DNA from 3 places in the Pseudoduganella sp. R-34 genome. Region 3 is predicted to be linked to each of the others. Evidence: predicted binding sites of a transcription regulator. Region 3 holds the regulator's gene; each other region holds the start of a gene.
What was found. The regulator FNR, encoded in region 3, switches genes on or off when oxygen is low (the NO sensors DNR and NnrR bind a similar motif). The targets are predictions, from matches to a motif close to TTGATNNNNATCAA.
Positions count from the first base shown of each region.

Region 1 (7,655 bases), 1.3 Mb from region 3:
AGTCCAGGATGTGGTAGCCGGCGTCGACGTACAGCGTGTCGCCGGTGATGGCGCGCGCGGCGTCGCTGACCAGGAAGGCGCATAGCGCACCGACGTCGTCCACCGTGACCTTGTGATGTAGCGGCGCGCGGCGCTCCGCGTTCGCCAGCAAGGCGTCAAAGCCCGGGATGCCGGAAGCGGCACGTGTAGCCAACGGGCCGGGCGAGACGGCGTTGACACGGATGCCGTGCGGGCCCAGCTCTGAGGCGAGGTAGCGTACGCTCGACTCCAGCGCAGCCTTGACGGGGCCCATCACGCCATAGCTGGCGACCACTTCCTCCGCCCCCAGGTAGCTCATGGTCAGCAGGCTGCCGCCGTCTTTCATCAGCGGTTCGGCCAGGCGCGCCAGGCGCAGGAATGAATGGCAGGAGATGTCCATGGCGCGCGCAAAGCCGGCAGCCGAGCTGTCCACCACGCGTCCCTGCAGGTCGGCGCCTGGCGCATAGGCGATTGAATGCAGGACGAAGTCGAGCTTGCCCCATTGGGAATCGATGGCTTCGAACAGGGCTTCCATCTGCTGCGGCTGTTCCACGTCGAGCGGCAGCCGGAGCGGCGCATCCAGTTCCTGCGCCAGCGGTTCGACGTGCGGCCGTGCCTTGTCGTTAAACCAGGTGATCGCCAGCGTGGCCCCGGCCTCGTGCAATGCGCGTGCGCAGCCCCAGGCAATGCTGTCGCGGTTGGCGATGCCGACCACCAGTCCTTTTTTTCCGTCCAGTGAAAGTCGCATCTTACTTCTCCATCACGTAGTTGCCGGGCGCATCAGCGCCAGCCGGAGCCAGCGCCGGCGGCGCCACGCGCGGCCCCGAGCGCGCGGCCAGCCAGCTTTGCCAGGCGGGCCACCACGAGCCTTGCTCCTGGCGCGCCACGGCCAGCCATTCGTCCGGCGACAGGTGGTGCGCATTGGCTGCGTGGGTATGGATCTGGTATTGGCGATGCGGCGAACCGGGTGGGCTCACGATGCCGGTGTTATGCCCGCCGCTGCACAGCACGAAGGTGATCTCACCGCGGCTCAGCGCGTGGAATTTGTAGACCGAACGCCAGGGCGCCACGTGGTCGGACTGGGTGGCCACCATGAATGCCGGCAGCACGACGTCGCCCAGCGCAACCGGCTTGCCCTGTACGGAATAGCGGCCGGCGGCCAGGTCGTTGTCGAGGAACAGGCGGCGCAGGTATTGCGAATGCATGCGCGCCGGCATGCGGGTGGCGTCCGCGTTCCAGGCCATCAGGTCGTTGGGGAATTCTTCCTCGCCGAGCAGGTAGCGGCGCACCATGCGCGACCACAGCAAGTCATTGGCGCGCAGCAGCTGGAAAGCGCCCGCCATTTGTTCCGCACGCAGCACGCCGCGTTGCTGCATTTGCGCTTCCAGCACGCCAAGCTGGCTGTCGTCGATGAACAGGCCCAATTCGCCCGGCTCCGTGAAGTCGGTCTGGGCGGTCAGCAAGGTCAGGGAAGCCAGCCGGTGGTCTTGCTCACGCGCCATGGCAGCAGCGGCAATGGCGAGCAGCGTGCCGCCCAGGCAGTAGCCGCCCGCATGCACGCGCTGGCCCGGCATGATGTCGCCGACTTTGCCGAGCGCCGCGAACCAGCCTTGCTCAAGGTAGTCGTCCATATCCAGTTCGCTTTGTGCGGGACCCGGGTTGCGCCAGGAAATGCAGAACACCGTGTGGCCGCGTTCGACCAGGTAGCGCACCAGCGAGGATTGGGCCGTCAGGTCAAGGATGTAATACTTCATGATCCAGGCCGGCACCAGCAGCACCGGCTCGGCATATACCTGTTCGCCGGCGGGCGCGTATTGCAGCAATTCGATCAGGTCGTTACGCAGTACCACCTTGCCCGGCGTGCTCGCGAGGTCCCGCCCTACCTGCTGGTGCGGGCCGGAGGGCGCAGTTTGGCGCTGCGCCAATGCCTGCTGCCAGTCGCGCAGCGCCAGGCAGGCGCCACGCGCCAGGTTGCAGCCGCCCTGTTCGATGGTGGCGCGCAGTACTTCCGGATTGGTCCAGAACTGGTTGGCGGGCGAATACACATCGAGCAGGTTGCGGGCTGCAAAGCCGACTTGCGACTGATGATGCTCCGATACGCCCCAGACATCGCTGCTGGCAGCCTTCCACCATTGTTCGGTTTGCAGGAAGGCCTGGTGCCAGGTATTGAACGGCCATTGCTGCCACTCGGGCGCAGCGAAGCGCCGTTCGCTTGCCAACGGCGCTGGCGCGTGACCGCGCGCGCTTTCCAGTGTGTAGCGCGCCAAGGCGCAGGACTGGCGCAGGGCAAGCTGTCCCAGTTCGGCGCACTTGCCGGGCGAGACGGCAAGGTGCAGTGCCCAATCCGTTGCCGCCAGCAAGGCGGATGCGATCGACAAGGAGGAGCTGGCGTTGGCCAGGCTGGCATGCACCTGCTGGTCCAGCTGTTCATAGGCTGTGCGTGGGGCGTGGGAGCTAACTGGCATGGGCGGTTCCATCGTTTTGGGCCGGGATCGGATATTGCGCTTCACTTTAGGGAGTGGAGTGCGATCTTTCCTTGATCTGGATCAAAACGAGAACGAACGTGCTAAACCATTGCCTGTCACGCCCGGAAATGGAGTGCGCAGCATCGTGATAGAATTTGCAAGATCGTCAACTCGACCGGCGATTCAAGTTTGGCTGCGCAATGCTCCACGCTGCGAAGCTCCCCACAATTCAGGCATTTGAACAATGAATCGAGCAGTTTCGGAAGAACTTCAACGCATCGGGGTCTCACAAGCGCAGGCTGAATCCATCGCCGACGATCTCTCCGGGAACGACGCCCGTACCTTGCTATCTGAATTGCTGCAACGCGGGCTCTGGAGCCTGGTCATTGACGAATCAAGTCCCTCGAAGTTGCCAGTGCTTGGCGGCGATGCCGTCAGGCGACTCCTGGACAAGGGCGTCGACGTGGACGACTTGATGGATGTCGTCCGCGAGACCCAGGTAGACATGATCTACAGTGTAGCCAACCTGATCGACTGGCCGACATACGAACTCGAGCTTGAAGAGCCGTCTGGATTGACGATGTTCGTCGGTCTTCAGGAATCCGGCGAAAATGCGCTTCCGATCCATGACCTGCACTCCTGCCTCATGAGTCGTGACCCTTCCGGCCGGCATGGCGAGCCGCGAGCGATTGAGGTCCGTCAATTCCAGAAACTCGGTGAGGATGAACAAGAAAACATCCTGGATTTGCTGCAGGAGCGGAAGCTTTCGGCCGCAGCTTTGCTCTGGAAAAAATGCATAGGAGGGGAATTGAAGGAATGTATGAAGGCGGTTCAAGTATTACACGAGCAGCTCACATAAGCCTCTATGACTACCGACAAGGCAGCGCAACAGCAAAATACCTTGAAGCGCGAACTGCTGTCCGCGTGGCAGTCGTTCGGCGACCGCTATCCCGACGACGACTTCTATGCGTTCGGGCTGTACACCACCGACACGGCTTCCTATTGTGGCGCGGTTGCTTGCTCTGAGCAGGGGCTCGAGTCGGCCGCGGACAACTACGCTGAACACTATGGCTCGAATTTTGAGCTGCACCGCCAGTCACTGCGTTGGAGCATCGGCGACTCGCCATTCTTCGATGAGGGCCTCGACATGATGCCGCTCACGAATGAACTTCGCGCTCTGGAGCCCGATCCATACTCAGACGGTGACGAAAGCGAGATCGAGGCGTCGCGTGAGCGTTTCTTCGCGGCTGCCTTCGCTGCCATCAAGGAGCTTGACGACGAAGGCATCTTAGGCACAGGCCAAGCGCGTGAAAGAGTCATTCTCAGTGTATGGCTGCACGACGAGAGTCACGCAATGAAGCTGGACGCCGCAGCAAAACTCAACTGCCGGCCTTCGGTGGAACGGTATTCGGCCGAACTCGAGGCAGGCCTGGATGCTTTCAATAAATGGCGTCCGATTCCGCAATCGCAGCGTTGAACGACAATACTCACGTGATATTTGGAGAGTTTTTACTTGCATTGCGCAAGCTATGATGTTCACGATCTGGCCTCTGCGAGGCGCCAACGTTTCAACGATTGAAGGGCTGGCATAGGCGGCCCTTTTTTTCTTCTATGATCAAAGAACAACACGCAACTAACGTGGACCTTGCCGGCTTGCTGTCGGTCCTCGGCAAGCATCTCTATTCCACGCCCCTGGTGGCGGTGCGGGAGCTGATCCAGAATGCCCACGACTCCATTACGCGCCGACGCATCGAATGCCCGGATTGGCAGGAGACCGGGAAGCTGAAGCTCGACGGCGACAAGCTCAATGGGGTGCTGCGAATCACCGACAACGGTTCCGGCTTGTCGGAACATGAAATCCACGCATTTCTCGCCACCGTCGGCGCGGGCTACACGCGCACCTTGCGCACGCAAAGCGATGCCCTGATCGGCATGTTCGGCCTCGGATTCCTGTCTGCTTTCGTCGTGGCTGAGCAGGTCACGGTCACGACCACTTCTTACCAGGAGCCCGGCCAGACCTGGCGCTACCAGTCGCAGAATGGAGAATCCTACACGGTCGAACCGGTACCGAACGATGGCCTTGTCGGAACCTGCATTGAGCTGAAGCTGCGCCCGGCGCACCGTTACCTGGCCAGCGCATCCAGCCTGGAACGCTTGCTGGGGCATTACTGCGCCTTGCTCCCGGAGCCAGTCTATTGCGGCGATGTCCGCATCAACGAAATGACACCGCCATGGCGCCAGGCGGAGGGCAATGTAGTGGAGCACCCGCTGCAGCAGCGCAAGCGCAGCCTGGCCTTTGCGGCCCGGTTCGAGCAGCAATTCGAACCCATTTGCACGATCCCGGTGAAGACCTCCGCCAGCGATGTGCGCGGCATTCTCTGGATCCAGGACGGCGCGACTTACAGCAGCAGCGACAACCGCAACCTGAAGGTATTCGTGCGCGGCATGCTGCTTGACGATGATGCCCGCGACCTGCTGCCGCGCTGGGCGGGCTTTGTTGGCGGTGTCATCGAGTCGCAGGACCTTACGCCAACTGCGAGCCGCGAAGACCTGCAGCGCGACGCCCATTACGGATTCGCCCAGGCAGACCTTCTCGATTCGCTGGTGAAGGGGCTGGCCGAAATCGCGGCCGGACAGCCGGCGGCATGGCGCCGCATACTGACCCGTCACAATGAGGCACTGATGGCGGCGGCACTGTGCAATGATGATCTGTTCACCTTGCTGTTGGACGCAGTGCGTATTCCAACGTCGCGTGGCGACCTGTCCTTGTCGGAGCTGCAGGGGCATGGCCCGATCCACGTCAGCCTGGGCGACAGCGGCGGTTTCGAAGACATGGTGTGCCGGGCCATGCATATCCCGGTGGTGAAAGGCGATCGCTACGCCGTACACAGCTTCCTGCGCCGCTGGGCGCAGCAGTGTGGCGGTAAGCTGGTTGAAATCGGCACCGAAAAAGGCAACCGGCAGCTGTTTGCCGAGGCCGAGCTGCCGGACCACCACACCGAGTGGCTGAAACGGCACCTGGGCAACGGCGAACTGCTGGTGCCTGCACGCTTCATGCCCGCGCACCTGCCGCTGGTTGTTGTCCCAGACCGGGATGCCGAATTGAAGGAAAGGCTGGAGTCGGACGAGTTAGACCAGCGCATCGCCCAATCGGCGCTGCAACTGGTACGCCAGTTCACCAGCAATATTGACGGCGAGATCAAGGCCCGGCTGTACATCAACCTCGAAAACCCGGCCATTACCAGCCTGCTGAACGCGTATCGCGAACAGGGTGAAACGGCCGGCTGCCTGCATGCGCTGAAGCTGCTGCGCTCGATGAAGATCGTCATGATGGCCGGCGATACGAGCAAGCTCCCTGCAACGGAAGGCCTGACCGGCGCCTTGCATGACATCAGCCAGCTTGTACAGGTATTGACCCGGTCTCAAGCAACAACTGAATAGCAAGGAATCAAATGGATATCTGGAAGTGGGTTTTCGACACGCAGCGCGACCTCGAGGAGGCCGGCAACTACCGTCTGGCGGAGCTCATTAACGAGATCCCGAGCAACGCGAGCGAGGGAAGGCTCGAACTCGCGCAAGCTGCGCTGCCGGAAGCGCTGGCGGCCGCACGGGCAGCGCGCCTGCCATGGCTCGAAGTGTACTTTCGCCACTGGACGATCAATCCACGCGTCTGCACGCGAAGGGAAGGCGAGGCAGCCCTGAAAGACACGGTGTCGCTATTCGAATTCGCGCACCGGCCGGAAACCGTCGACTGCCCGCAAAGCGTCTGCACCACGCAGGACATCGCCTGCTGCTATGCGAACGTGGACGGCGCCGGCTATGCAAATGACCGCATCGCGGTGTGCAAGGATACCCTGGCGCGCATCGACAGCAGCTGGGGGTGTTTCCGTTGCATCAGCAGCGAGATGATGAACGCGCTGGTGGATGCCGCAAAGCCGGAGGAGGCCTTGGCGTTTGCAGAACGACAGTTGCCTCAGCTGCAGGAGACCGGCGCCGATCAAAGCGTCGACTGGTTCGAGCCGCTGGCGCAGGCGCAGTTCGCCGCTGGCCAGTACGAAACGGCGCTGGCGACCCTGGACTACATCGAGGAGCAAGGGTTTGACAGCGATAACCCGCCCAAGCACTACGCCCGTTCCTGCATGCGTTTCCGGCTGCTTGCGCTGCTCGGGCGATCGGAAGATGCATGGGCGATGCTGCCGCCGGAAGAAAAGGGGCGGGAGTTTGGCGAATGCCTGGACCTGTCGGTTGGCCTCGAAGTCCTGCTGCAGAAAGCCCCGGAGCGCAATGACTACCTGGTTGGCCGGCGTACTGCGGCCGCCGTGCGCCGCTACAGCGCATCCGGCTCGCATCGCCTCACGCTGGATGCACTGGCACCGCACGTGCGGCTGGCGGCCGCCCGCGGTTCGCGCTGGCCGGCAATGCAAATGCTCGAGCTGGCGCGCCCCCATCTTGGGAAACTGAAGCAGCCATTGGGCGCTCCAGAGGCATTTGCTGAACTGGAGTCAATGGTGGCCGCCATGCCTGCTGTACGCGAGTTGCCAGTTCCGGCGAGCGAGTTGGCTGATTACATCCGGCAGAGCGAATCCCGGGATGCCGAGCAGGACCTCGAGCTGCTGCTGGCGGGTGCCGCCAGCCTGCCGTCGGACGCCGGCCTGGCCGTGCTCACATCGTGCGCCATGCGTGCCTGCGGCGGAATGGAGGCTGCCCGCGCGTACCTGTGGTCCTTCCTGCGAGCGAATCCTCGCTCTGATGCCGTTGTGGAAGAACTGGAATCGGTGCTGGTCGAGGTTCGCGACGAAGCCGGCGTGCAGGCACTGGCCGGCATGTTGCGCGAATCCGATCCGATCAGGGCCCATTTGTGCCTTGCCCGTTTTGCGTTCAAGGGCGAGCGCTGGAGTGAGGTCGGCAGCAACGCCAGGCTGGTGCTGGAGATGGAGCCTGGCAACGGTCAGGCGCGAGCCCTGTGGTCATATGCGTGCATGCACATGGGGGACTACGAGCAGGCGCTTGCGCTGTTCGAACAGTCGATCGAGGCAGATGGCGCCACCGGCAACACATATTGGGAAGCGATCGTCGCCGCTAGCGTATTGGGTCGATGGGATCGGGTGCGTGCGTTGGGCGCGGCACTTGGCATGGAGTTCGAGGCCGGCGAGGGCCCGATCGAGGAGAAGT
Region 1 covers NZ_CP184572.1:4,889,131-4,896,785, reverse strand. Annotated here, with positions in the region: gene fabI (enoyl-ACP reductase FabI) at 1-766, opposite strand, end outside; gene ACN9MW_RS22415 (PHA/PHB synthase family protein) at 768-2,483, opposite strand; gene ACN9MW_RS22410 (hypothetical protein) at 2,728-3,342, shown strand; gene ACN9MW_RS22405 (DUF4303 domain-containing protein) at 3,349-3,960, shown strand; gene ACN9MW_RS22400 (ATP-binding protein) at 4,095-5,924, shown strand; gene ACN9MW_RS22395 (hypothetical protein) at 5,936-7,655, shown strand, end outside.
Region 1: the regulator FNR is predicted to act here: its motif matches at 2,555-2,568, upstream of ACN9MW_RS22415 (PHA/PHB synthase family protein).

Region 2 (7,655 bases), 1.7 Mb from region 3:
TGGCAGGTGTGGGGCAGGTCCCAGATGCGGCGGCGGCGCGCCGGTTCGGCCGCCGCGGCCTTGGCGGCTGGAGTGTCGTGCTTGTCGCACATGATGGCCCTCAGGCCGCCAGCGGGGCAGGGCGGGGGCGGCCGATCAGGCGCGCCAGGAAATTGGCGCGTTCCTGCGGAGGACGGGCATGTTCGACCACGGCGCCCCACTGTTCGCACAGTTGCTGGCAGGTGGCGCGCAGCACGGGCGAGAGGTCCGGCAGCGCCGCCAGCGCTTTCAGGTGGCGCTCGATGACCGATGCCAGCTTGACGCAGCCGCCATTGTCGGCGGCGTTGGCCGTATAGTGGGACATCAGGTGCAGCACGGCGGACAGCATCAGTTCCGGCTGCCGGGCAGCGGCGCTGTGCGTGAAGATCGGGTCGTTGCGGTCGATAGCCATGATTCACTCCAAAGTTTCAGGGGTGGCTGGCTGCCGCGTGTGACGGCTGGCTGGCGATTGGGGAGGGTAAGCTTCAGGCAGTCAGGATCAGCTTGTTCAACTGCGTGATGCGAAGACGGTAGATGCGGCCGGCATGTTCAATTTCGATTTCGCGCTGATCTTCCATCAGGCCGGCGGTGGTGTAGCGGCGCAGGGGCTGGGTCGGCTGCTGCGCGGCAGGGGCGACAGCAGCCTTGGGTTTGGGGGCGTCGATAGTGGCAGTAGACATTGTTATTTTTCCTCAGATAAGAATGATTCGCATTTGCATTATGCTCAGGTCGGCAAAGCTTGTCAAATAAATTATTGAAGAAAAAAAGAGGCCCGCCGAAGCGGGCCAAAGCTGGGTGAGTAGTACTCTTTACAAAGTCGCCAGCAGCGGCACGGCAGCTTCGCTGGCGGCGGCTTTGGCGCGCGACGGCAGCTTGCTGCGCGTGCGCGATGGCGGCAGGCGACGCAGCGATTTCAGGGCGTCGACATCCTTGATGCCGATGGTGCGCTGGTCCACGCTGATCAGCCCGATCTCGTTGAAGGCTGACAGGGTGCGGCTGACCGTTTCCAGCGTCAATCCGAGGTAGCTGCCGATCTCATGGCGCGTCATGCGCAGGTTGAACAGCTTGCTCGAATAACCCATCTGCGAAAACTTTTCCGATAGCGTGACCAGGAAGCGCGCCACCCGCGCCTCCGCGCTCAGGGCGCCCAGCATGCCGATCATGGCTTGCTCGCGCACCAGTTCGCGGCTCATCACGCCGTACATCAAATTCTCCAACTCCACGTGGGTGCGGCCCAGCGTGGTCAGCTTCTTGAACGGCAGCAGGATCAGGTCGCAGTCCGACAGCGCCACCGCCTCCGAGGCGTAAGTCTTGCTGTGGATGCCGTCTACGCCCATCAGGTCGCCCTTCATCGGGAAGGCCAGCACCTGCTCGTTGCCGAACTCGTCAATCAGCACCGTTTTCATGAAGCCGGAATTCACCACGTACAGCATGTCGAACGGCTGGCCAATCGTATGCACGCGCTGGCCGGTCTTGAACTGCACATGCTGGAACAGCAGCTCTTCAGAATTGAGCGATACCGGCGGCAAGTGCAGCAGTTCGCACACTTCTTTCAGGTTGGACCACAAACGGCCTTGCCGCTGACGGCCGGCCTCATGGGACACGGGTTGCGTTGAGAGCATGCTGATCTCCTGGTTCCCAAACGGAATGGTTTCAGTATGCCAACGTGAATGTGGGAAAAATATCAGTCGTTGCTGAATATACCCGTAGGAGGGTAGTGGGGCGATGTAGGAATTATCCTAAAATCAACCTTGTCAATCATGCCTTGAACGGGGTCAGCAGCTTGTGCGCCACTGCGTACTGAACCATTTCTGAGAGCGAAGCCATGCCCATCTTCTGCATGATGCGGGTCTTGTGGGTGCTCACGGTCTTGACGCTCAAATGCAGGCCGTTGGCGATTTCAGTGATGGATTTTCCCGACACCAGTAGCGAAAACACCTCGAACTCGCGGTCGGAAAGCTGTTTGTGCAGCAGGGTTTCGGCTGGCTGCATGATATTCAGCGCCAGTTGCTCGGCCACTTCGGTGGAGATATAGGGCCGGCCAGAGGCAACCTTGCGGATGGCGCCCACCAGCTGGGTGCCGGCGCTTTCCTTGGTCAGGTAGCCTTGGGCGCCGGCGCGGATGGCGCGCACCGCGTACTGCTCTTCCTCGTGCATGGTGAGGATGAGGATGGCAAGCTTGGGCGATTCGCTGCGGATCTGGCGGATCAGGTCAACGCCGCTGCGCCCTGGCATGGACAGGTCGAGCAGCAGCAGGTCGAAGCCGCCCTGGCGGATGTGGGTGAGGACTTCGAAGCCGTCGATGGCTTCGCCTACGATGTCGATGTCGGGTGCCCCGTCAAGAATGCGCTTGAGCCCTTCGCGCATGATGGTGTGGTCGTCGGCAATGACAATTCGAATCATGGTTCCTCAATAGTTAGCAATACTGGTCTTCACGCCCCAGCCCGGCAGGCCGGAGCGCGTCGTAACGCCAGGCCGTTCAGGCCGGGCGCGGGTCTTTGATCAGCCGGTGCACCAGCACCGGGATCTTGGTATGGGACAGCACCTTGTTGGTCACGCTGCCCAGCAGCAGGTGACCCCAGCCGCTGCGGCCATGCGAACCGATGAAGATCAGGTCGCAGCCGCACTGGTTGGCCACGTCCACGATCTTCAGTGCAGCACTTTCGGCAAAAGCTGTCATGCCTTCCGCCCGCACGCCTTTTTTCGCGCAAGACTCGAGGATAGACTGAACATGCTCATTGCCGGCGCGCTGCATTGCCGCCCGGTACTCTTCCTCGCTCGGATAGCTGGGCGGGATGATCTCCACGTAAATCGGGTACTGGTATTCCGGTGCCACGAACAGGGCCAGCACTTCCGCCCCGAGCTGCTGGGCAAATTCGACCCCGGCGCAAGCGGTCTTGCTGGAAACGGCCGAGCCGTCCGTCGTAATCAGGATTTTCCGATACATATCTCAGCCTCCTTTAACTATTTAAAAGAGCCAGTTCCTGCCTTCATTGTAGCCCCGTTTGCCAGTATTGTTCTGCTGTAAAGAGTTGATAATTATCAAGAAACTGTCACGAGAACATCGCAGATGGCGCAAATTCCCGTTATTTCAGGGGCTTGCAGCGTGTATTTCACACGATCCGCAAATACAACAGTACACTTGGAGGGCCATCCGGCTTCACCTAAGAGATTGAACTGTGGGGGCTGCCCCTGTTACACTCGCGAGAGAACCCAATTTATTGCCGAGCGTTAAATTTGACAATGTTTTGGCAATTTGAAACGTAATGGAGAAGCAGGAATTATGACCGACGCCGCTGATGATTTCGATGCATTATTTGAGGAAGTATCCGCGCAACGGGCCAATGCGCCTGCACCTGCTCCAGCGCCGGCTCCGGCCGCTGCGGCATCCGAGTCGGGCGATTCTGATGACCTGGAAAGCCTGTTTGATTCCGTAGCAGCGTCCAGCAAAGCGGCAGCCCCTGCCGCAGCGCCGGCAGCGGCCCCGGCCCCGGCGGGCGAGACGCCCGCGGAAGGCGGCGAGCACGCCGAGGGCATGTTCGAGCGCCTGGGCGGCATTGTGCGCCTGCTGCACGACTCGCTGCGTGAACTGGGCTACGACAAGGCCCTGACTGAAGCGTCGACCCAGATCGTGGACGCGCAGGACCGCCTGGAATATGTCGCCTCGCTGACCGAGCAGGCTGCCAACAAGGTCTTGAATACCCTGGACGACGGCATGCCGGCGCAGGAAGTACTGTCCAAGCAGGCCAAGGAAATGGAAGACCGCTGGGCCGACCTGTTCGCAGGCAAGCTGAGCATTGAGGACTTCAAGGCCCTGGCGGGCGATTCGCGCGCTTTTGCCAGCAAGGTAGCGCAAGCAACGGAGGCGGAGAAAGCCCGCCTGCTGGAAATCATGATGGCCCAGGACTTCCAGGACATCACCGGCCAGTTGATCAAGAAGGTCGTCGCCATCACCAAGAAGGTCGAGTCCGAGCTGGCGCAACTGTTGAAGGACAATGCGCCGGCCGATGTGCGCGAGAAGATTGCGCAGAAAGAGGTGTCGCTGATGTCGGGTCCATCCGTCCCATCGGAAGCCCTGAATCAGGACAGCGTCGATGACCTGCTTGCCGACCTGGGGTTCTAATGGACGATATGCTCAAGGAGTTCGTTGTCGAGGCCATGGACTTGGCCGTCAACGTCGAAGAGCACTTGCTGCGCCTCGAACGTGACCCCGACAACAAGGAAACGCTGAACGCAGTTTTCCGCTCGTTCCACACCATCAAGGGCGGCGCGGGCTTCATGAACCTGGGGGCGCTGGTGTCGGCCTGCCACCTGACCGAGAACCTGTTCGATGCGCTGCGCACCGGCGCTGCGCCGGTCACGCCGCTGTCGATCGAAGCGGCGCTGCAGGCTTCCGGCTTCGTGGCCGACCAGCTGACCGACCTGAATAACGGCACCGCGCCGGACCAGCTGGCGCCGATGCCGGCCGACCTGGAAGCGATCCTGAAGGATGCGATCGAGGGCAAGGCCAGCTCCGCTGCGGGCAAGGCCAAGCCGGCCGCCGCGCCGGTTGCCGCCGCTCCCGCGGCTGCCCCTGCCGCCGCCGCACCGGGCGCTGCGCCAGCTGCCGCGCCGTCGGCCGATGGCCTTGACTGGGAAGGCATGTACGAAGCCGTGGTGCCACCTGGCACCTACGTGCGGCCTGCTGTCGATGCGCGTGCCGAAGGCGTGGCTGCGGCCCACGCCGCAGCCGGTGCGCCGGCCGCCACGCCCGCTGCGGCGCCGGAAGTGCGCGAACGTCCGGCCGGCGAAGCCAAGCCGACCAGCGCGCCGGCCAAGGAAGAATCGATCCGTATCGACGCCGTCAAGCTCGACGCGCTGCTCGAAGTGGCCGGCGAGTCGGTGCAGGCCGCCAACCAGGCAGCCGTGTTGCTGGAGCGCCTGCAGCAATTCAAATTCGAAGGCCAGGCTGCGACCCTGATGTCGGCCCTGACCGAGACGCTGGAACGCGCTTCGCGCTATTCCACCGAACTGCAGCGCGCCACGCTGGCGACCCGCATGCAGCCGGTCGGCCGCTTGTTCCAGAAATTCCCGCGCCTGGTGCGCGAACTGGCGAAGGACCTGGGCAAGGAAGTCGAGCTGACCATCGAAGGCGCGGAAACCGAGGTGGACCGCGTAGTGGTGGACAGCCTGTACGACCCGCTGGTGCACATGCTGCGCAACGCGCTGGACCACGGCGTGGAAGCGCCTGACGCCCGCATGGCCATCGGCAAGCCGCCGAAAGCCTACATCTCCCTGAAGGCGTGGCAGGAGGCCAACTCCGTCATGATCGTGCTGCAGGACGACGGCAAGGGCATGGACCCGGTGGCGCTGCGCCGCAAGGCAGCGGAAAAGGGGCTGATCTCGCCAAGCGCCAACCTGTCGGACGACGAGTCCTACCAGCTGGTGTTCCTGCCGGGCTTTTCGACCAAGGAAGTGGCGTCCTCAGTGTCCGGCCGCGGCGTCGGCATGGACGTGGTCAAGACCGCCGTGGAAAAGAACCGTGGCGCCATCCACATCGAATCGCAACTGGGCAAGGGCACCAAGTTCGCCATCCGCCTGCCGATCGAGCTGTCGATCGTGCCGACCATGCTGGTCTCTACCTCGGGCGCGCTGCTGGCGCTGCCGATGGCGGTGGTCGAGCGCGTGGTCGAACTGCCGGAAGTATTCATGGAAGTGGGCGGCGCGCCAGTCCTCAAGGACCAGGGCCGTCCGCTGCCGGTGCGTTCGCTGGCCGGTGCGCTGGGCTACGAGCCGTGCTCGGAGCGCGTGGGCATCGTCATCAACTCGCCGCAGCCATACATCCTGGCCGTAGCGGCCGTGGACGGCACTGCCGACCTGGTCATCAAACCGATGACCGCGCTGTCGGTGGACGGCATTACCGGTACCGCGCGTTCCGCGGAGGGCGACCTGGTCCTAGTGGTTGGCCTATCGTTCCTGATGGACGGTTGCAGGGGAAGTGTACGAATGGCGGCCTAAAGCCTCCTTCGAAAAATAAAGAAAACACAAGCCTGCAGCCTCCCAAAAAGGGGCTGCGGGCTTTTTTTATTTGGCGCCATCGCTCGAAATCTACGTTGGATTGCTCACAAGGCGGAAAACAGCCGGGTTTTGCATTGCACAAAATATGGCATAATCAAACGGATCACCTATTACGGCAGCATCATGAAAACGCTTTACGACAAACTCTGGGAATCCCACGTAGTACGCACTGAGGAAGACGGCACCGCCCTCCTGTACATCGACCGCCACCTGGTCCACGAAGTGACCAGCCCGCAGGCATTCGACGGCTTGCGCGACGCCGGCCGCCAGCCATGGCGCCTGTCGGCCAACCTGGCCGTGGCCGACCATAACGTTCCGACCACGGACCGTTCGCACGGCATCGAAGACCCGGTCTCGCGCCTGCAGGTGGAAACCCTGGACAAGAACACCAGGTCGGTCGGCATGACCTATTTCAACATGAACGACAAGCGCCAGGGCATCGTGCACGTCATCGGGCCGGAGCAGGGCGCGACCCTGCCGGGCATGACCGTGGTGTGCGGCGACTCGCACACGTCGACCCACGGCGCGTTCGGCGCGCTGGCGCACGGCATCGGCACCTCGGAAGTGGAGCACGTGCTGGCGACCCAGACCCTGCTGGCCAAGAAGTCCAAGTCCATGCTGGTGCAGGTCGACGGCGTGCTGCCGGCCGGCGTGACCGCCAAGGACATCGTGCTGGCCGTGATCGGCAAGATCGGCACTGCGGGCGGCACCGGCTATGCGATCGAATTCGCCGGCTCGGCGATCCGCTCGCTGTCGATGGAAGGCCGCATGACCGTCTGCAACATGGCGATCGAGGCGGGCGCGCGCGCCGGCATGGTCGCTGTCGACGAGACCACCATCAACTACGTCAAGGGCCGTCCTTATTCGCCGGTAGGTCCGCAATGGGAACAGGCGGTGGCCTATTGGCGCACCCTGCATTCCGACCCGGGCGCCAAGTTCGACTTCGTGGTGACGCTGGATGCGGCCCAGATCCTGCCGCAGGTGACCTGGGGCACTTCGCCGGAGCAGGTGACTTCAATCGACGGCCGCGTACCCGATCCTGACCAGGAAAAAGACCCGGTCAAGCGCGACGCCATGGAAAAGGCCCTGGTGTACATGAACCTGACGCCTAACACCCGCATCGAAGACATCCGCATCGACAAGGTGTTCATCGGCTCCTGCACCAACTCGCGCATCGAAGACCTGCGTGCCGCCGCTGCTGTCGTGCGCGGCAAGCAGCGCGCCTCCAACGTGAAGCTGGCGATGGTGGTGCCGGGTTCCGGCCTGGTGAAAGAGCAGGCCGAACGTGAAGGCCTGGATGCGATCTTCAAGGCCGCCGGCTTTGAGTGGCGCGAGCCGGGTTGCTCAATGTGCCTGGCCATGAACGCCGACCGCCTCGATCCGGGCGAGCGCTGCGCGTCCACTTCCAATCGTAACTTTGAAGGCCGTCAAGGCCAGGGCGGACGCACCCACCTGGTGTCTCCCGCCATGGCGGCGGCTGCCGGTATCGCCGGCCATTTTGTGGATGTTCGATCCATCCGCTAACCATAACCTGCCAGAGACACATCATGAAGAAACTATTCGCCATCGCCATTGCTATC
Region 2 covers NZ_CP184572.1:5,215,693-5,223,347, reverse strand. Annotated here, with positions in the region: gene ACN9MW_RS23990 (DUF2325 domain-containing protein) at 1-92, opposite strand, end outside; gene ACN9MW_RS23985 (hypothetical protein) at 101-430, opposite strand; gene hemP (hemin uptake protein HemP) at 504-698, opposite strand; gene ACN9MW_RS23975 (Crp/Fnr family transcriptional regulator) at 828-1,640, opposite strand; gene ACN9MW_RS23970 (response regulator transcription factor) at 1,777-2,421, opposite strand; gene ACN9MW_RS23965 (universal stress protein) at 2,498-2,965, opposite strand; gene ACN9MW_RS23960 (protein phosphatase CheZ) at 3,302-4,141, shown strand; gene ACN9MW_RS23955 (chemotaxis protein CheA) at 4,141-6,015, shown strand; gene leuC (3-isopropylmalate dehydratase large subunit) at 6,196-7,599, shown strand; gene ACN9MW_RS23945 (entericidin A/B family lipoprotein) at 7,623-7,655, shown strand, end outside.
Region 2: the regulator FNR is predicted to act here: its motif matches at 3,051-3,064, upstream of ACN9MW_RS23965 (universal stress protein).

Region 3 (7,655 bases):
GGTTGCGCAAGTTGTCATGCACGGCCTGTTCCAGTTCAGCAGGCGAACAAGCCGGCAGCCAGGAAGCGTCGGCGCCGCGCCGGGCGCCAATTTTCGTGGCAATCACCAGGCCATCGCGGTAGGGCGCAAGGCTTCGCGGATCAATTGGTTGGTTACGTGCGGGCCGTAGAAATCGCTGGTGTCGATGTGATCGACACCGGATTCAACCGCCGTGCGCAAGACCTTCAATGCGCCTGCTGTATCGGCCGGCGGTCCGAAAACATGCGGCCCCGAAAGGCGCATGGCGCCGTATCCCATGCGATTAACGATCAGGTCTCCGAGGCAGTAAGTGGATGGTTGCTGGGACATGGTAGAGCTCCTTTTCAATGAGGTTCCCAGTCTAGAAGCGAATCGACCGTTCGATAAGCCGGTATAATCAAAACAGCCCGTACGAAACTTTGCACAATGCGCGTCGATCTTGCCGACCTGAATGCTTTCATTGCCGTTGCACGCGCCCAAGGCTTTCGCGATGGCGCGCGTGCGATGGGCGTCAGCCCATCCGGTCTCAGCGAAGCGGTGCGCCGCCTGGAAGCCCAGTTGGGAGTGCGGCTGCTGAACCGCACCACACGCAGCGTCACCTCCACTGAAGCGGGCAAGCGCCTGCTGGCGCGCCTCCAGCCCGCCCTGTCAGAAGTCGATGCCGCCCTCGCCGAAGTGAACGGCTTGCGCGACCGGCCAGCCAGCAGATTGAGGCTGAACGTCCCCATCAGTGCAGCACGACTGGTATTGCCGGCCATCGTACCGGCGTTCCTGGCCGCCTACCCCGACATACAACTGGAAATTACCGCAGAAGAGGGCCTCGTCGACGTGCTTGCCGCGGGCTGCGACGCAGGCATTCGCTATGACGAGCGCCTTGAGCAGGACATGATCGCAGTACCTATCGGCCCACGGGTCCAGCGCTTTGCCGCCGCTGTCGCGCCGGCCTACCTCGACAAACGCGGACGGCCCGACCATCCACAACAACTGCTCCAGCACGATTGCTTGCGCATGCGTTTTGCCGGACGCGCAGTGCAACCATGGGAATTCAGGCGCGCTGGGGAAACCGTGAAAGTCGATGTCAACGGCCCCTTGCTGGTGGAGCCATCCGGTGCCGTCGAACTGATCGTCGACGCGGCCAAGGCAGGAAGCGGGATCATCTACCTGTTCGAAGACTGGCTGCGCCCACACCTGGACAACGGCGCCCTGGAAGCGGTGCTGGAACCCTGGTGGCAATCCTTTACGGGCCCTTTCCTCTACTACCCAGGGCGCCGGCTGGTTCCGCCGCCCTTGCGCGCTTTCATAGACTTTTTGACTTCCTCCCCTACCTTGGCCTGCGGCCACCGCTTACGCGGAAAGGAAGGGGATTCCTTCTGCACTATCGCCGGCACGCAGGCCGTTTTAAGCGCAAAGGTGGGTTCCTGCTGATGACGGCCTCACTGCGCCATTCACAACACAGGCGAACCGGGCGTCGTCCCGCCCTTCGCTACACATCATTGCCGCCCCGCGACGCAATATATTGATTGCGCCGACCACGTCGGCGTGGTTTTCGTAGCCGCACCCAATGCAACTGAACACCGCTTGCGTACGCCGATTCTCCGGCGACACAACGCCACAAGCGAGGCAAGTCTGGCTCGTATGATGTGGCGGCACTGCTATCAGCTCGCCACCTCTCCATGCCAGTTTATATGCCAACTGTCGCCGGAACTCGAACCACCCCTGGTCGAGTATGGCCTTGTTCAGGCCGGCCTTGGCACGCACATGCTTGCCAGGGGCTGCGCAAGTTCCCGCCGCAGACTTCGTCATATTGCGTACCCGCAGCTCTTCCACCACCACGACCGCGTGATTATTGCAAATCGTTGTTGTGGCTTTATGCAGGTAATCACGGCGCACATTGACAATGCGCGCATGGACACGCTGGACACGTGCTTTCGCCTTGCTCCAGTTCCGGCTGTATTTGACCTTGCGGGCCATTGACTGCTGCGCCTTGCGCAGCGCGATTTCATGCCGTCGGAAACTATTGATCGGTTCCAGATGCCCGCCGTCCGATAGCGTTGCAAAGCGCACGATGCCCATGTCGATACCAACCGGGCTGCCAATGGCCGTGACCGGCTCGTCCATGCGTTCCGTCTGGATCGATACCGACCAGTGCCCTGCACGAAGGCTAACGGTAATGTTGCGGACGGTACCAAGCACTGGGCGGCTGTTGCGGTAACGCAGCCAACCCAACTTGGGCAGGAACAGGCGATTGTTGCCCTGTTCGAGTTTGATTTGCTGGGGATCGGGATAATGGAAACTTTCTCGCCTGCCCTTCTTTTTAAAGCACGGGAAACCCGCCCGCTTGGCGAAAAAATTGGCAAAAGCGCGATCCAGGTTCTTCAGCGCCTGTTGCAGGGGATGGGTTGGCGCTTCCTTCAGCCAAGGGGTGTCCGGATCGTGGCGCCACGTTGTCAGCAACCTGCACAGAGCGGGGTAACTCAGATATTTGTCGCCGCCTTTGAAGCGCCTTTTCTGCACTTCCAGCCCTTTGTTAAACACGAACCGGCAGGCGCCAGCAAAACACTGCAGCGACCTACGCTGCTGCTCACTGGGAATCAGCTCAAACTGGAAGGCTTGCAAGCGCATAATACTGTAATTATATACAGCACCTGGAACAGGCGCGTTCAGTTGGACGCCGTCGGCGTCCGCGCTCTTGACCTCGGCCTGAAGGCCGAGGCTTGCCGCGCTTTAGGTCAAAAGTGAAAATTGACATGGATCATGTGCCCGAATTTTTTCCAGCGGCACAATTGCGGTTCGACACTACTGGAGAACCCCATGGATTCCATCGTCTTCGGGCCGGACCTCGCATTGGGCATTCCCGTTCTCGACCAGTCGCACCGCATCGTCTTCGACATGCTCGACGCCATGGAAAGCCTGCCCCGTCCCGCCTTTGACGCAGCCTGCCGCGACCTGGCAACTGAATTCATGGAACACCTGCGCGAAGAAAACAGCCTGATGGAGCGCATTGCCTACCCGGCTGCCCAGGCCCACCGCGCAGCCCATGGCTACTTGCTGGAAAAGGTCGCCCGCACCCTGCGCCTGCTGAAGGACGACGAGGAAGCCACGGCACGCGACATCATCCGCACGCTGCCGGACTGGCTCGAAGCCCACATCAACACCATGGACCTTGCGCTCGCAGTTGCGGCTTCCCGGTTAGAGTAATAAAGTGCTTGACTTAGAGTGCACTCTAACTTTTACGATCACCCCATGGAATCGCACCTGAGCATTGACGAAGTCGCCAAACGTACCGGCCTCACGGCCTACACCCTCCGCTATTACGAGCGCATCGGGCTGATTGCCCCGGTCAATCGTGCGGCGGGCGGCCAGCGGCGTTACGCGGCCTCGGACCTTGCCTGGATCGAATTCCTGCTGCGTCTGCGAACGACCCATATGCCAATCGGCAAAATGCAGTCATTCGCAAAACTTCGCGGCGCTGGGGACTCGACGGTGCCTGAACGGCGCCGGATGCTAGAAGAGCATATGCAGGACGTGCTCGCCGAAATCGAGGCGATGCAACAATCTGCAGCATCATTGCAGGCCAAGATCGAGTATTACCGCTCACTGGAGCAGTCCCTGGCGTCGAATCCAACCACCGATGGAGCACATGCCAATGAACACCGAAAGCCGCTACGAGCGCGGGCTCGCAAAACTGCGTGAAGTCGACGGCCAGGCCGGCGACCGCGTCGTGCAAAGCCTGGAAGATATTGCGCCCGATTTCGCCCGCTACCTGATCGAATTCCCCTTTGGCGACATCTATTCGCGCCCGGGGCTTGACCTGAAATCACGCGAGATCGCTGTGGTGGCCGCGCTGACCGCCATGGGCAACGCTGCGCCCCAGCTCAAGGTGCACATCCACGCCGCCCTCAACGTCGGCGTCAGCCGCGAAGAGATCGTGGAGACCATCATGCAGATGGCCGTCTACGCCGGCTTTCCGGCCGCGCTCAACGGCCTGATGGCCGCCAAAGAAGTGTTCGCGCAATAAAAAAGGGGCAGCAAGAGCTGCCCCATACACCCCCTACAGGTGAGAAAACTGGTAAGCCGGTCAGGCGACGGCGAGTTCCTGCGCCATGCCGCCGGACGACATGGCCTCGAGCCTGGCGCGGTCGGTAATCCGCAGATCGCGGTTGCTCAGGACGATCGAGCCATCCTGGCGCAGGCGGGCCAGCTGGCGGCTGACGCTTTCCACGGTCAGGCCCAGGTAGCCGCCGATATCTTCACGCGACATGCGCAACTGGAAGCTGGTCGAAGAGTAGCCGCGCTGGGCGTAACGGCCGGCGAGGTTCAGCAGGAACATGGCCAGCCGCTGTTCGGCACGCATATGACTCAGGAACAGCATCACCGACTGCTCGCGCTGGATTTCGCGGCTCATGGTGCGGTGGAACTGCTGCAGCAGGCCAGGAATCTGCATCACCAGCTCTTGCAGGCGGTTGAAGGGGATCTCGCAGACTTCACTGTCCTCCAGCGCCACGGCGTTGCAGGAATGCTGGCCATTGCCGATGGCTTCCATGCCCAGCAGGTCGCCGGCCATGTGGAAACCGCCAATCGTCTGTTCGCCGCGCTGGTTCACCTGCACGGTCTTGAAGTGGCCGAAGCGCACGGCATACAGGCTGTGGAAGCTGTCGCCGGTCTTGTACAGCGGCTCGTCGCGGTTCACGCGGCGGCGGCGGGAAATGATCTGGTCAAGGCGAGCAACATCTTCGTCGGCCAGGCCCTGTGGCAGGCAAAGGCGGTTGAAGCTGCACAGCGAGCATTTGGCTGCGACTGGTGCGCAGGATTTGGTGGCGTTTGCAGGGGTGATTGGGATGACCGGGCTCATTTTGCTGCTCCTTGTTTTCGATGGAAGCAGTATTGCGCCCGGCGTCATTTCCCGGTATCAAGCATCCTGTGTAGTTGCTGTAGTGGTTCCCCTACAGCCGCTCAGATCAGCCCGTGCTCGAGGGCATAGCGGGTCAGCTCAGCATTCGTGGACATGCCCATTTTCTCGAGGATGCGGCTGCGATAGGTTGTCACAGTGTTAGGACTGAGGTGTAGTTTTTCCCCTATGCGCACCAGGGACTCGCCCTGGGCAATCAGCTTGAAGACTTCCAGTTCGCGGTTGGAAAGCTCTTCGTGGTCGCCGCTCGCGCCGCCGCCGACCAGGGTTGCCAGTTTTTCAAGCAACGCCGGGCTGACGTGCTTGCCGCCCGAGGCAGCCTTGCGCACGGCCTCGATCAGGGTCGCCGTCGGCGCATCCTTGGTCAGGTAGCCGGAGGCGCCCGATTTCAGCGCGCGCACCGCGTAAATTTCCTCGGAATAGGTGCTCAGCACCAGCACCGCCATGCGCGGGCATTCGCTGCGCAGGGTCTTCAACAGGTCCAGGCCATTCTTGCCCGGCATCTTGATGTCCACCAGTGCCACGTCGAAACTGCGCTCGGCCACGCGCTGCATCGCTTCCACGGCGTTGCCGGCCTCGCCCTCCACGCTGATGTCGGGCGCAGTGCCCAGCATGAGGCGCACGCCGTTGCGTGCAATCGCATGGTCGTCGACCAGCAAAACGGTGATCCTGTCACCCATTCTTGTCCTCCAAAGGCAGGCGCAGCTGCAGCGTAGTGCCCTGCCCGGCCTTGCCGCTGATATTCAGTTCGCCGGCAAAGCGGCGCGTGCGCTCGTGCATGCCGAACAAGCCCCAGGATTCGCGGTCGGACAAGCCGGCACTCTCGATACCCTTGCCATTGTCTTCCACCCGCAGCACCACGTTTTCGCCGTCAATGTCCACGATGACGCGCGCCTCGCTCGCTTCGGCATGGCGCACCACGTTGGTCAGCGCTTCCTGCGCGACGCGGAACAACATGGTGCTGCGCTCCGCATCGAGCTCCAGCGCCTGCGCCTCCGGCGTGATATTGCAGGTGCATTGCAAGCCGCTGCGCTGCGCCACCTGTTCCGCATACCATTCCAGCGCAGGCCAGATGCCCAGCTGGTCCAACACGCTTGGACGCAGGTCGGTAATCACGCGGCGCACGGTCTCTATCGCATCTTGCGCCAGCTTGGCCGCATCCTTCAACAGTGGGTCCGATTGCTCGCCGCCGCGCTCGATGGCGACCGAGATATAGGCCTTGATGCCGGTCAGCAGGCCGCCCAGTTCATCATGGATTTCCTGGGCGATGCGGGTGCGTTCGTGTTCCTTCAGTTTTTCCTGGTACGCGGCCAGTTCACGCAGCTCTTTCTGCGACTGCCGCAGCACCTGTTCAGCCAGTTGTTTCTCGTCGATCAGGCGCTGCTCGCGCAGCAGGCGGTCGATGGCACCAGCCAGGAAGTCGAGGTAGCGGCCGTCGCTGTCCTTCACCAGGTAGTCGCGCGCGCCGCGGCGCATCGCTTCTGCCGCCACGGTGGCACTGTCGGCGCCGGTCAGCATCATCACCGGGATATTTGGCTGAGGCTCGCCGCGGTCTGCCGCAAGGCGGGCTAGGAATTCAAGCCCGGTCAGGTCGGGCAAGTGATAATCGAGCAGGATGCAGTCGGGCTCTTCGCGCAAGGCGATATCCAGGCCTTCCTGGCCGCTTTCCGCTTCCAGCAATTCGCAGTTGAAGCCCGGCGCCTGCGCAAAGGCGCGGCGGCAGGCGATACGGTCAACGATATCGTCTTCGACGATAAGGACCCTTACCCTGTTCATGGCAGCTCGCTGATGGTCCAGTACAGGTTGATGGAGCGGACCACCTCCACGAACTGGCGGTAGTCCACCGGCTTGGTCATGTAGCCGGCGACGCCCAGGTCGAAGCTGCGCATCTTGTCCTGCTGTTCTTCCGACGTGGTCAGGACGATGACCGGGATGCGGCGCAGCAGCGGGTCCTGCTTGACGTTCTGCAGGAACTCGATGCCGTTCATGATCGGCATGTTCAGGTCCAGCAGGATGATGCATGGCTGTTCGTTGCCCGGCTCGCGCAGGTATTCCAGCGCGGCCTCGCCGTTTTCCGTCGCCACGACACGGTTGCTGACATGGACTTCCTTCAGCGCGCGCAGGATGGTCATCACGTCGACCTGGTCGTCCTCCACCAGCAGGATCGGCTTGCTCGTATTATTCATGCGTTATTCTTTCTTTTCTTTGGCAGGGTGAAATAGAAGGTCGTGCCCTTGCCCAGCTCGGACTCCAGCCACACCCTGCCCTGGTACATTTCCACAATTTTTTTCACCAGCGCCAGGCCGACACCCGTGCTTTCAACCCGGTCGCGCGGCGCCAGCGTCTGGAACAGCTGGAAAATCCGTTCAAAATGACGCTCCGCGATGCCGGGGCCGTTGTCGCGAACGTGGAAGCGCCACTGGCTGCCTTCGTCGGCCCAGCCCACTTCGATTTCGCCTTCCGGCTTGTCCATGTACTTGACCGCGTTGGACACCAGGTTGTGGAACAACTGCTGGATGCGGGTCGGTTCGCCGGCAACTGTCGGCATGCCGGGCATCACGGTAACCTTGATATGCGCCGGAACTGCCAGCAGGTCAACCACTTCGGCCACCAGCTGGTCGAGCTGCACCGGCACCACGGCTTCCTTGATGCGGCCCACGCGCGAATACTGCAGGATGCCGTCGATCAGGGCACCCATGCGGTGGACCCGGTTGATCAGGAGCCGCAT
Region 3 covers NZ_CP184572.1:3,548,747-3,556,401, reverse strand. Annotated here, with positions in the region: partial or broken gene ACN9MW_RS16375 (aldo/keto reductase family oxidoreductase) at 1-348, opposite strand, end outside; gene ACN9MW_RS16370 (LysR family transcriptional regulator) at 445-1,443, shown strand; gene ACN9MW_RS16365 (RNA-guided endonuclease InsQ/TnpB family protein) at 1,417-2,643, opposite strand; gene ACN9MW_RS16360 (bacteriohemerythrin) at 2,830-3,216, shown strand; gene ACN9MW_RS16355 (MerR family transcriptional regulator) at 3,262-3,711, shown strand; gene ACN9MW_RS16350 (carboxymuconolactone decarboxylase family protein) at 3,665-4,036, shown strand; gene fnr (fumarate/nitrate reduction transcriptional regulator Fnr) at 4,097-4,870, opposite strand; gene ACN9MW_RS16340 (response regulator) at 4,972-5,607, opposite strand; gene ACN9MW_RS16335 (response regulator) at 5,600-6,703, opposite strand; gene ACN9MW_RS16330 (response regulator) at 6,700-7,113, opposite strand; gene ACN9MW_RS16325 (sensor histidine kinase) at 7,110-7,655, opposite strand, start outside.